DNA from 3 places in the Pseudomonas sp. P116 genome. Region 3 is predicted to be linked to each of the others. Evidence: predicted binding sites of a transcription regulator. Region 3 holds the regulator's gene; each other region holds the start of a gene.
The links. The regulator FliA, encoded in region 3, starts transcription of late flagellar genes. The targets are predictions, from matches to a motif close to CTAAAGTTTNNNNNNNNNNNGCCGNTAA.
Positions count from the first base shown of each region.

Region 1 (4,222 bases), on a different contig from region 3:
TCTGTTCGGCAATCGAGGTAATCACGCCAACGATGCCGCCAATTTCCTGGGAGCGCTGGCCGAGTGTATTGATCACTGTCGCGGTACTGTTCAGGGCGCCGGCAATTTGCTCCAGAGAAGAAGAAGCTTCTTCCATCGAGCTGCGTCCGATCTGCGTCTGCTGAGCATTTTCCTGCGCCAGGCGCTGGGTCGCCCCCATGTTGTCGGCGATGTCCAGCGACGTCGCGCTGAACTCTTCAACCGCGCCGGCCATGCTGGTGATTTCGCCGGACTGCTGCTCCATGCCTTCGTACGCGCCGCCGGACAAACCGGACAGCGCCTGGGCACGACTGTTGACCTCTTCCGAGGCGCGGCGGATGTGCTCGACCATGGTCGACAGTGCCTGGCTCATCTGATTGAAAGCGCGAGACAGCTGACCGATTTCATCGTTACTCGACACGTTCAGACGCACGCTCAGATCACCCGCACCCAAGGCCTCGGCCTGACGTACCAGGTCACCCAACGGCGCCAATTTGCTGCGCAGCAACCAAACCACAGAGCCAACCGCCAGCAACATCGCCAGCAAACTGCCAATGGCCAATTGCGTGCCTACACTCCAGGTCACTGCACGAATCTCGGTTTTCGGCATGCTCGCCACTACCGCCCACGGCCCGCCGTCGAAGGGCACCGAAACGCTGTAGAAGTCTTCAGACTTGTCGCTCCAGAAATGGCCTTTGCCCGGCGTTTTGGACATGCCGCCGATCACCGGGATCGCTTGATCCAGGGCTTGCACACCTGCTGGCGCAACCAGCCATTTGTTCTGTTCATCCAGCAGGGCCAACGAACCGGTCTGACCGATGCGGAAGCGCTTGAGGTTGTCGAACTGCGCGTTCTGCGCGTCGGTGTAATCGAAACCGACGAACAGCACCGCAATCACCTTGCCGCTGCCATCGCGCACCGGGGTGTACTGGGTCATGTAAGAACGATCAAAGAGCAACGCCCGGCCGACGTAGCTTTGCCCCGCCATCAGCTTCGCATAGGCCGGATGCGCATGATCGAGCAAGGTGCCGATGGCGCGGCTGCCATCCTGTTTGGTCAGGGAGGTGCTGACCCGCACGAAGTCTTCGCCGCTGCGCACAAACAGTGTGGCAACGCCCGCGGTCATTTGTGTGAACTCGTCGACTTCCATGAAGTTGTTGTTCAACACTTCGCTGCCCAGGTGCAGACCCGGGGTCTGGGTACCGGCAACCGTTACCGGCTCACTCGGGTGAATGCTCAAACCGGCGATGAAGCGTTTCTCGAACAACCCGCTCAAGCGCTGAGTGCTTTCACGCAACGTGCCGTGGAAGGTGCTCAATTGGTCGGCCAGCAGCCGCGCCTCACTGGCCAAATGCTCTTCACGGGTGGCGAGGTTGGCAGTATCGAGCGAACGCAGAGCAAAAACTGTACTGCCGCTGATGACAATCGCCAGTATCACAGCGAGCGCGAGGCCCAGCTGCGAGGCGATCCGAGCGCGAGGTTGAGACATGGACAGCTCCTGGCCGAGCTACCGGATCCTCCTTGATCGCAGCCATGCTCGGAAATTTTTTAATAATGGGGGTGAATCGTGAAACCGGCACGACAGTTCCACCTGCTCGTAGTCGGCGGTAAAACCGAATACTTGAGCGAAAAGCGGGGTTATGGCACAAGGCCGGCATTGTGACGGCTCTAACGTTTCAGCTCAAGCGCGCGACTGCCGGCAGTTCCATGGCGCGGACCTCGCCTTGCAGGAAGTCGCTGAGACGACGCAAACGTTCACCTCCCGGACGGGTTTTGGGCCACACCAGGTAGTAATTCAGGCCGCTGGCGACAGCCGTCGGCCACGGCAGGCTCAAGCGGCCTTGCGCCACATCTTCGGCCACCATCAACAAATCGCCCATCGACACGCCGTAACCGCGCGCTGCGGCGATCATCCCCAACTCCAGCGTATCGAACACCTGTCCGCCCTTGAGCGACACCTGGTCGGCCAAACCCATGTGCTCCAGCCAACTGCGCCAATCGCGGCGATCCGGGGTCGGATGGAGCAACTCGGCAGCAGCCAGTCGGGCCACGTCCCAAGGTTGATCGTGCAGCAGGTTTGGCGCGCCAACGGGGATCAGTTCTTCGGGAAACAACAGGCTGGTCTCCCAGTCCGGCGGGAAATGGCCGTCGCTGAGCAACACCGCGCAATCGAACGGCTCATCGTTAAAGTCCACCGAGTCGACGTCCATCCACGCACTGGTCAACTGCACTTCGTTACCCGGCTGCAAATGCCGGAAGCGGCTCAGGCGCGCCAGCAACCAGCGCATGGTCAGGGTCGACGGCGCCTTCATGCGCAGGATGTCGTCCTCGGCGCGCAAGGTGTTGCAGGCGCGCTCCAGCGCTGTGAAGCCTTCGCGAATGCCCGGCAACAGCAGGCGCGCCGCTTCGGTTAGTTGCAAATTGCGTCCGCTGCGATGAAACAGTCGACAGGCGAAATGATCCTCAAGCGTTCGAATGTGCCGACTCACCGCACTCTGGGTGATCGACAGCTCTTCGGCTGCGCGAGTGAATGAGCTATCCCTCGCCGCCGCTTCAAATGCGCGCAGGGCATACAACGGAGGAAGTCGACGGGACATGCATAAAGCTCCTGTAGCGGGATGCGGCCAACTTAACAGAATCTTTTCAGGATGAGTTTTAATCATGCCACCCATCCTTTTTATCCCTTTGTGCAATCCCTTCCAAGCGCCGAGAATCGACGCTCTCTTGTTCCCTCTATTAATGACGGGTGATGACCATGCAACATCCTGTGCGTACAGAACTCTGGGCCATTCTGCGGCTGGCGGGGCCGTTGATTGCCTCACAGTTGGCGCACATGTTGATGGTGCTGACCGACACTTTGATGATGGCGCGCCTGAGCCCCGAAGCGCTGGCCGGCGGTGGCCTTGGCGCGGCTACTTACTCGTTCGTGTCGATTTTCTGCATTGGCGTGATTGCGGCGGTCGGCACACTGGTTGCGATCCGCAAGGGCGCCGGCGACATCATTGGCGCCGCACGCCTGACCCAGGCCGGGTTGTGGCTGGCGTGGCTGATGGCGCTCGCCGCAGGGCTGCTGTTGTGGAATCTGAAACCGGTGTTGCTGCTGTTCGGCCAGACTGAAACCAACGTCAATGCCGCCGGGCAATTCCTGATTGCCCTGCCGTTCGCCCTGCCCGGCTACCTGAGCTTCATGGCCCTGCGCGGCTTCACCAGTGCCATCGGCCGGGCGACGCCGGTCATGGTCATCAGCCTGATCGGCACCGTGGCCAACTTCCTGCTCAATTACGCGCTGATCACCGGCATGTTCGGCCTGCCGAAACTGGGCTTGATGGGCATCGGCCTGGTCACGGCGATCGTTGCCAACTGCATGGCGCTGGCCTTGGCCTGGCATATTCATCGGCATCCGGCGTACGACGCTTATCCGTTGCGCGCAGGGCTGTCGCGGCCTAATCGGCAATACCTCAAGGAGCTGTGGCGCCTCGGTCTGCCGATTGGCGGCACCTACGCGGTGGAAGTCGGGTTGTTCGCCTTCGCCGCGCTGTGCATGGGCACCATGGGCAGTACGCAACTGGGCGCCCATCAGATTGCTTTGCAGATCGTGTCGGTGGCATTCATGGTGCCGGCGGGGATGTCGTACGCCATCACCATGCGTGTCGGTCAGCATTACGGCGCTGGGCAATTGGTCGATGCGCGAATGTCCGGGCGAGTCGGGATCGTCTTCGGCGCAGTGGCGATGTTGGGTTTTGCGATGGTGTTCTGGCTGCTGCCGAATCAGTTGATCGGTTTGTTTCTCGACCATAACGATCCGGCATTTGCCGAGGTGATCCAACTGGCGGTGAGCCTGCTGGCGGTAGCGGCGTGGTTCGAGCTGTTCGACGGTACGCAGACGATTGCCATGGGCTGCATTCGTGGGCTCAAGGATGCGAAGACCACGTTCCTGGTCGGACTCGGCTGCTATTGGCTGATCGGTGCGCCGGCGGCGTGGTGGATGGCGTTCCACCTGAACTGGGGGCCGACAGGTGTCTGGTGGGGTTTGGCGGTGGGGCTGGCGTGTGCGGCGGTCAGTCTGACGCTGGCGTTCGAGTGGAAGATGAAGCGGATGATTCGGCTGGAGCCTGCTACACAGCGTTTCGAAGCAGTTGGTGCAGATTAAGATCAAAAGATCGCAGCCTGCGGCAGCTCCTACATGAGTCGGTGTAGGAGCTGC
Region 1 is NZ_JACVHB010000003.1:440,342-444,563, forward strand. It holds gene ICA15_RS12475 (methyl-accepting chemotaxis protein) at 1-1,507, opposite strand, end outside; gene ICA15_RS12480 (LysR substrate-binding domain-containing protein) at 1,695-2,615, opposite strand; gene ICA15_RS12485 (NorM family multidrug efflux MATE transporter) at 2,774-4,168, shown strand.
Region 1: a site for FliA is predicted at 1,617-1,644, ahead of ICA15_RS12475 (methyl-accepting chemotaxis protein). Genes of this name have one in related genera too.

Region 2 (4,222 bases), on a different contig from region 3:
CAGATGAAGCGCCCGGCCCAGCCACCGCCCTCGTCGTCGTAGACCACGTAGACCGCGTCCTTGCGGTGCCCCAGCTCACCGAACAACGCTTCCAGATCGGCTTTCGCCGGCATCAGGCCCGGTGCTGGCGGTTGGCCGAGCTGGGTGCGTTTCGGATCGACAAAGCGTGCGCCGGGCAGATGACCTTCGGCATAGCGGGCGGGACTGGTCAGGTCCACCAGGATGAGTTCGCTGGCATCGAGGCGAGAGAGCAGGTCGCTCGGTTCGATAACGAGCGGCAAGCCAGAGAAGTCAGACATGTGAGGTCTCCAGAGCACAAAGGGGGGGATTGTAGCGCAGCCTCATCGGCCACGGCTGCTAAAGCTGTGCAGGGCTTTTTCGATGCACTGCGCGGTTTTGCCAAAGGCTTGCACGGTGATATCGGCGAACGGCCCGCCGCCCTGATCGGCGACGACGATCATGATCACCCGACCGTTATTGACCAGTGAACGCAGGAACAGATGCTCGCCACGGAACAACGTGCGCAGACCCGCCGGCAACAACGCGGAGAATTGCGCGTTGTTCTCTGGATTGATCCGCACCTGTGCCTGCTGCGCGAGCAGTCGTTGCAGGACCTTGCTCTGGCTGACGACGAAATTCAGCGCCGCAGCTTCTTTCGGCAGGCCAACGGTTTGATGCACGCGCAAGTTCGACTGCGTGCGATCAGCCATCAGGATCATCACCCGCCGCATGCCGCTGGCCACCAGCGCGTCGCGGGCGGCGACGGTCAGGCTCATGGCATTGGTGAAGCGACTCGGCTCGGCCAGCAGTTCGGCGCATTGCCGGCGCCACTGGGTCAAATCTTCGGCATTGGGCGCCGCCGCAGGCAGCATGCCAGCGGGCAGGCGACGCGTACCCCACGGCCACAGCAACGACACGGCCGGGTGCCACAGGTCAGGCATCGCATGCTGACGCGCACTGTTGGCGGCTTGCTGGTGCAGCTGTTGTTGCACCTCGTCCATCGAAATCTGTAGATAAAGACTGGTCAGGTACTGCCAGCGCTCGCTGTGCGGGCTGTCCCACGCCTGCTGCGCCGACAGCGCCAGGCCGTTGGCCAGCAACACGGTATTGGCTGGCTGATTGAGCCATCGGCGCAGGGTCGGGTCCTCATCGAGTCGGTTTTGCTGGCGCAGCGGATGCTCGCTGTCGCGGGCGATGCGCAACACTTTGACCAGTTCTCGGTGCTCGCTGAGCAACAGTTTATAGCCCTGTTGCACCCAGATTGGCAGGTGCCAGACGGCCACCAGTGCTTGCGCGATTGCCAGCAGACGCACGCCAAACAATTGCTTCTCGACGGTGCGTGCCGATTCGCCCTTGTGGATCACCCGCAGCTCCCACTCTTCAAGCAATTGCGGGTAAGTCAGCGCCAGCGGCCACAGCGGCGAGAGGAACAACAGGCTACCCCAATGAATGTCCTGCCACAGCCGCGCCAGGCGACTGGCAAAAAAACCGTTGGCCTGTTGCGTGGCGTGCTGGCTGATCATTTGCAGTTGGCGCAGGGCCTTGGGGATCTGCATCTGCGGAACGGCGGGCAGGCGCGCGAGCAATTCTTCGGTGCGGGCGAGGCCGAGGCGATTGATCGCCACTTCGAGATTTTCTGCCGGCGTGGCCATGTTGCCGTGGGTGTGACGATTGGCCTCACGGATGATGCTCAAGGCCAGCGCCGGGCTGTCTTGCATCAGGTCGGCGATGTCGCGAAGCGAGCTGCGATTGTCGCGGATCGCGCGGCAGACCTTGTCGTGCGCCTCCTGCGGTACGGGCAGTAGAACGCTGTCGAGCAGTTTTACCCAGCCGTCGAGTGTGGTCGGTTGTGCGTGTGGGACGTTCGTTTCATTAGCCATGTCTGGACAAGATCTTCACTGACTGTAGACGCGCCCGGCATGGGCTAAATTGGCTTTTCGCCTGAACTGGCTATAGTCTGGCGCAGTTTTGCCGATAAGTAGAAGAAGAGATTTTTTAACTTCCGAATATGACCTTGAACCCGACTTAAATAAGTACTTTCTACCTATGGCTAAAATTATCGGCATCATCGTCGTATTCGCGAGCGTGCTCGGCGGATACGTGCTCTCCCACGGCAAAATTGCCGCCCTGATCCAGCCTTTCGAGGTGTTGATCATCGGCGGTGCTGCACTGGGCGCTTTTCTCCAGGCGAACCCCAGCTACATGACGATGCACGTGCTCAAGAAATCCCTGAGCATGTTCAGTTCGCGCTTCACCCACACTTTCTATCTGGAAGTGCTGGGGCTGATCTACGAGATCCTCAACAAGAGCCGCCGCGAAGGCATGATGGCCATCGAGGGCGACATCGAAGATGCCGCCGCGAGCCCGATCTTCGCCAAGTACCCGGCGGTGCTTAAAGATGAACGCATGACCGCGTTTATCTGCGACTACCTGCGCATCATGTCCTCCGGCAACATGGCTCCGCACGAGCTGGAAGGCCTGTTCGACATGGAGCTGTACAGCCTCAAGGAAGACCTCGAGCACCCATCCCACGCGGTGAACGGCATTGCCGACGCCATGCCGGGTTTCGGTATCGTTGCGGCGGTACTCGGTATCGTGGTGACCATGGCCTCCCTGGGTGAAGGCGATCAGAAATCCATCGGCCTGCACGTTGGTGCGGCACTGGTCGGTACCTTCTTCGGTATTCTCGCCGCCTACGGCTTCTTCGGTCCGTTGGCGCATTCCCTGGCCCACGATGCCAAGGAAGAGCTGAACGTGTATGAAGCCATTAAAGCTTCGCTGGTGGCTTCCGCTTCCGGCATGCCGCCATCGCTGGCGGTGGAGTTCGGTCGCAAGGTTCTGTACCCGGCCCACCGTCCAAGCTTTGCCGAGCTCGAACAAGCGGTTCGCGGTCGCTAAGTCATGGAAAATAATCAGCCGATTATCATCAAGCGCGTCAAGCGCATAGCCGGCGGGCACCACGGCGGGGCATGGAAAATCGCCTTCGCCGACTTCGCCACGGCGATGATGGCGTTCTTCCTGGTGCTGTGGCTGCTGTCCACTGCAACGCCGGAGCAGAAGATTGCTATCGCCGGTTACTTCAAAGACCCGGTCGGCTTCTCCGAAAGCGGCACGCCATACATCATCGATCTGGGCGGTACGCCGACGCTGGCGCCGGAGAACACCCTTAACCCCGAGGTGAAGTCCCAGCCGCAACCGGACAAGGTCACCGTCGACACCGAGCAAGTCGAAGGCATGGCCGAAATGGTCGAGAAAGAACGCCTGGAACTGTTGCTGCAAGAACTGCAGAACAAGGTCGACGAGAACCCGCAACTGCAGAAATTCAAGGACCAGATCCTCTTCGAGATCACGCCGAACGGCTTGCGCATCCAGATCATGGACGCCGAGAACCGGCCGATGTTCGACTCGGGTTCTGCGCGCCTGAAGCCGTACTTTGAAGACATCCTGCTAGCCATGGCCGACACCATCAAAGCGGTGCCGAACAAGATCAGCATCAGCGGCCACACCGATGCCAAGCCGTATATCGGTACCGGCGATTACGGCAACTGGGAGCTTTCAGCCAACCGCGCCAACGCTGCACGGCGTGCGCTGATCGCGGGCAGTTATCCCGACGCGCAAGTGGCGCGGGTGGTCGGTTACGCTTCGTCGGCACTGTTCGACAAGGAAAAACCGTTCAACCCGGTCAACCGTCGCATCGATATCGTGGTGCTGACCAAAAAGGCTCAGGCGGCCATCGAAGGTGCGCAAGGCCCCGACGCTGCGAAGCCGGCCGAACAAGGTCAGAACGGTGCCGCGCCGGCAACCCCGGTCGACCCGAACGCCTTGCCGGCGGATCAGCAACCGGTGCCTGCCCACGAGCTGCGCGAACGGCTGAACCTGTTCGACGACGCCGCGCCCAAACCGGCTGAGCCGGGGAGTGCGGCGCCAGTGCCGACAGCGCCAACAGCGCCACCGGCCACTGCACCGGCCCCCGCGCCGAAGCAGTGATTCACAAAAAAGCCGCGAGATGATCGCGGCTTTTTTGTGTCTGTCGGTTTGTGCTTCGCTGTGTTCGTTGGATCTTTCCCCCTCACCCCAGCCCTCTCCCCCCAGGGGGCGAGGGGGAAAGGGAGCCGATCTTCATGCGGTTCAAAACCTGAGTTCGACTCGGTCTTTCACGTCGGCGTAACTCGAACATCCGCCTCGGTCAGTCCCTCTCCCTCCGGGAGAGGGTTAGGGAGGG
Region 2 is NZ_JACVHB010000005.1:207,352-211,573, reverse strand. It holds gene rhdA (rhodanese-like domain-containing protein) at 1-299, opposite strand, end outside; gene ICA15_RS18365 (HDOD domain-containing protein) at 342-1,880, opposite strand; gene motA (flagellar motor stator protein MotA) at 2,047-2,898, shown strand; gene motB (flagellar motor protein MotB) at 2,902-3,987, shown strand.
Region 2: a site for FliA is predicted at 1,951-1,978, ahead of motA (flagellar motor stator protein MotA). Genes of this name have one in related genera too.

Region 3 (4,222 bases):
GGTTTATGCAAGTTAAGCGTTTTTTCGCCGCCGATATGCGTCAGGCCATGAAGCTGGTTCGTGATGAGCTGGGCGCTGATGCCGCCATCATTGGCAACCGCCGCATTGCCGGCGGCGTCGAACTGACGGCGGCGCTGGATTACAAGTTGTCGGCGCTGGCGCCACGGGTTCCGAACATGGAACTCGAAGACGAGCTGCGCAAGACCCAGTCGCGCATCGTCACCGCCCAGGCCGAATTGAGCCTGCGTGGCGAAGCCGACGGCGACACCAATCGCCAGCTGTTCGCCGGTTTGCCAATGACGGCCGGCCTGCCGCTGACCGCTGCCGAACCGTTGAGCGAGCCGACTTATGCGGCCCCGGCGCGTCCGGCCCCGGCACCTGCGCAATCGTCCGGCGGGATTGATCCGCGCGCACTGGACTCGATGCGTTTTGAATTGAATAGCCTGCGCGAGCTGATGGAAGTTCAGCTTGGCACCCTCGCCTGGAATCAGCTGCAAGGCAGCCGCCCAGCGCAAGCCAACCTGTATCGCCGTCTGCAACGGATTGGCCTGTCCGGCCCGTTGTCGCGCGACCTGCTGGCGATGATCACGGATATCGAAGAACCGCGTCAGGCCTGGCGCATGCTGCTGGCGCACCTGGCGCGGATGATTGCCGTACCGGAAGTCGAGCCGCTGGAAGAGGGCGGTGTGATTGCCATGGTCGGCCCTGCCGGCATGGGCAAGACCACCACGCTGGCCAAGCTTGCTGCCCGTTACGTGCTCAAGTACGGCGCGCAGAATGTCGCGCTGGTGAGCATGGACAGCTTCCGCATCGGCGCGCAGGAACAACTGAAGACCCTGGGCCGGATTCTCAACGTGCCGGTAACGCACGTCGATCCGGGTCAGTCGCTGGTGCAGGCCCTGGACCCGCTGCTGCGCAAACGCGTGGTGCTGATCGATACCGCCGGCCTGCAGGCCAGCGATCCGGCACTGCGTATGCAGCTCGAGAGCCTGGCCGGGCGTGGCATCCGTTCAAAAAATTATCTCGTGCTGGCAACCACCAGCCAGAAACAGGTTCTAACCGCCGCTTATCACAGTTACAAGCGTTGCGGGCTCGCCGGGTGCATCCTGACTAAACTGGATGAAACGGCCAGCCTCGGCGAAGTGTTGAGCCTGGCGATCAGTCATGAATTGCCGGTCGCGTATCTGACCGATGGCCCACGGATTCCGGATGATTTGCATCTGCCGCGCCGTCATCAACTGGTCAGCCGCGCCGTCAGCGTGCAAATGCAGGAAGAACCCAGCGAAGAAGCCATGGCTGACATGTTCGCTGATATCTATCACAGCCCGACCAAGCAGGTAGGCTGAGGTAATCATGAACCGTTTTTGTACCTACATCGATGGTCTGCCATGCATTGTTCCGTTTGTGAACGCGCAGCCAGTAATGTGGCCTCCGTCTATGCAAGACAAGGTAAAGAAATAACATGGGCAGCATGCATCCCGTACAGGTGATCGCGGTGACCGGCGGCAAAGGTGGCGTCGGCAAGACTAACGTGTCAGTGAACTTGTCTCTGGCGCTGGCAGAGCTTGGCCGTCGGGTCATGCTGCTGGACGCCGATCTGGGGCTGGCGAACGTCGACGTTCTGTTGGGCCTGACGCCCAAACGCACCTTGGCCGACGTGATCGAAGGCCGCTGCGAGTTGCGCGACGTGCTGTTGCAAGGCCCGGGCGGAATTCGCATCGTGCCTGCCGCATCGGGCACTCAGAGCATGGTGCATCTGAGCCCGGCTCAGCATGCCGGTCTGATTCAGGCGTTCAGCGACATCGGCGACAATCTCGACGTACTGGTGATCGACACCGCTGCGGGTATTGGTGACTCGGTAGTCAGTTTCGTACGCGCCGCGCAAGAAGTGTTGCTGGTGGTTTGCGACGAGCCGACTTCGATCACTGACGCTTACGCGCTGATCAAGTTGCTCAACCGCGATTACGGCATGAACCGCTTCCGCGTCCTCGCCAACATGGCGCAGAGCCCGCAGGAAGGGCGCAACCTGTTCGCCAAGTTGACCAAGGTCACGGATCGCTTCCTTGACGTAGCCCTACAATACGTCGGCGCCGTGCCTTACGACGAAAGCGTGCGCAAGGCCGTGCAGAAACAACGTGCGGTCTATGAAGCCTTTCCGCGCTCCAAGTGCGCCCTGGCGTTCAAGGCAATTGCACAGAAGGTCGATACCTGGCCGCTGCCTGCCAACCCGCGCGGCCACCTTGAATTCTTCGTCGAGCGCCTCGTGCAGCAAACGGCAGGGCCTGTCATATGACCGCAAGCGGTATGAACTACTACAAGAAGTCGGCACGTGATGCGCAGTACGAGTTGATCGAGCGTTACGCGCCACTGGTCAAACGCATTGCCTATCACTTGCTGGCACGGTTGCCGGCGAGTGTGCAGGTCGAAGACCTGATCCAGGCCGGGATGATCGGCCTGCTCGAAGTCTCGACCAAATATGACGCCAGCAAAGGCGCCAGTTTCGAAACGTACGCGGGCATTCGAATCCGCGGCGCGATGCTCGACGAAGTGCGCAAAGGGGACTGGGCGCCACGCTCGGTTCACCGCAATACCCGTATGGTCAGCGACGCAATTCGCTCGATTGAAGCTAAAACCGGCCGTGATGCTAAAGATCACGAAGTTGCGGCCGAACTCCAATTGAGTCTCGATGATTATTACGGGATTTTGAATGACACCTTGGGCAGCCGCCTGTTCAGTTTCGACGACCTGTTGCAGGACGGCGAACACGAAGGGCTGCACGAGGATGGCGCGAGTGCTCATCTTGAGCCGTCACGCGATCTGGAAGATGAACGCTTCCAGGCAGCGCTGGCGGACGCGATTGCCAATTTGCCGGAGCGTGAGCGACTGGTGTTGGCGCTGTACTACGACGAAGAGCTGAACCTCAAGGAGATCGGTGAAGTCCTTGGCGTCAGTGAATCGCGGGTCAGCCAGTTACACAGCCAGTGCGCGGCCCGTTTGCGGGGGCGTTTGGGGGAGTGGCGAGCGCGCTGAAGGCAGTGTGGGGACACTGCGAACGAGGCTGGTGCGGTGATGAACGGCACCGGTCTTGCTCTGTTGTGCTCCAGACAGTCTTTGAGTGTTACGCCGGATTGAATGAAATGGCGCGTCCAGGTGCTGGGCGCGTTTAAGACTGCTTGGAGGTCGAATTGGACAAGAACATGAAAATCCTCATCGTTGATGACTTCTCAACGATGCGGCGGATCATCAAGAACCTGCTGCGCGATCTGGGGTTCACCAACACCGTCGAGGCTGACGATGGCATTACCGCCATTCCGGTTCTCAACAGCGGCAGCATCGACTTTCTGGTAACGGACTGGAACATGCCGGGCATGACCGGTATCGACCTGCTGCGTCACGTGCGCGCCGATGAAAAACTCAAGCACCTGCCAGTGCTGATGGTGACCGCTGAAGCCAAGCGCGAACAGATCATTGAAGCAGCCCAGGCCGGTGTAAACGGCTATGTGGTGAAACCCTTCACGGCCCAGGCGTTGAAAGACAAAATCGAGAAGATTTTCGAACGCATCGGTTGAGAAACTGCGCCACGGGGGAGCTATGGACCACAACGAATCTTCACAGGGCGATTTTGAATCGACCCTGAAAAAACATGCGGTCGAACTGGTCGAAAGCCTTGAAAAGGGCAGGTTCGGCGACGCTGTGCAATTGATCCATGAGCTCAATCAGACCCGTGACCGTGGCCTGTACCAGGAAGTTGGCAAGCTCACACGTGAACTGCACAGTGCGATCGTCAATTTCCAGATTGATCCGAACATGCCGCAGGCCGAGGAAGTGTCGCAAATTACCGACGCCACCGAACGCCTGGGCTATGTGGTCAAGCTGACGGAAGCCGCGGCCAACCGCACCATGGATCTGGTGGAAAACGCCACGCCGGTGGTCAATGGTCTGGCTGAGGAAGCCCAGGCCTTGAGTACCGATTGGGGTCGTTTCATGCGTCGTGAAGTCGGGGCTGAAGAGTTCCGTGAACTGGCGCGCCGGGTCGACGGTTTTCTGTCACGCAGCACCACGGGCAACCGTGCGGTGTCGAGCAATCTGAACGACATCCTGCTGGCTCAGGATTATCAGGACCTCACCGGTCAGGTGATCAAGCGTGTGACCCAACTGGTCACCGAAGTCGAAAGCAATTTGCTCAAACTCGTGCTCATGGCCAGTCAGGTGGACCGCTTTG
Region 3 is NZ_JACVHB010000001.1:750,427-754,648, reverse strand. It holds gene flhF (flagellar biosynthesis protein FlhF) at 6-1,346, shown strand; gene fleN (flagellar synthesis regulator FleN) at 1,463-2,293, shown strand; gene fliA (RNA polymerase sigma factor FliA) at 2,290-3,030, shown strand; gene ICA15_RS03730 (chemotaxis response regulator CheY) at 3,198-3,569, shown strand; gene ICA15_RS03725 (protein phosphatase CheZ) at 3,592-4,222, shown strand, end outside.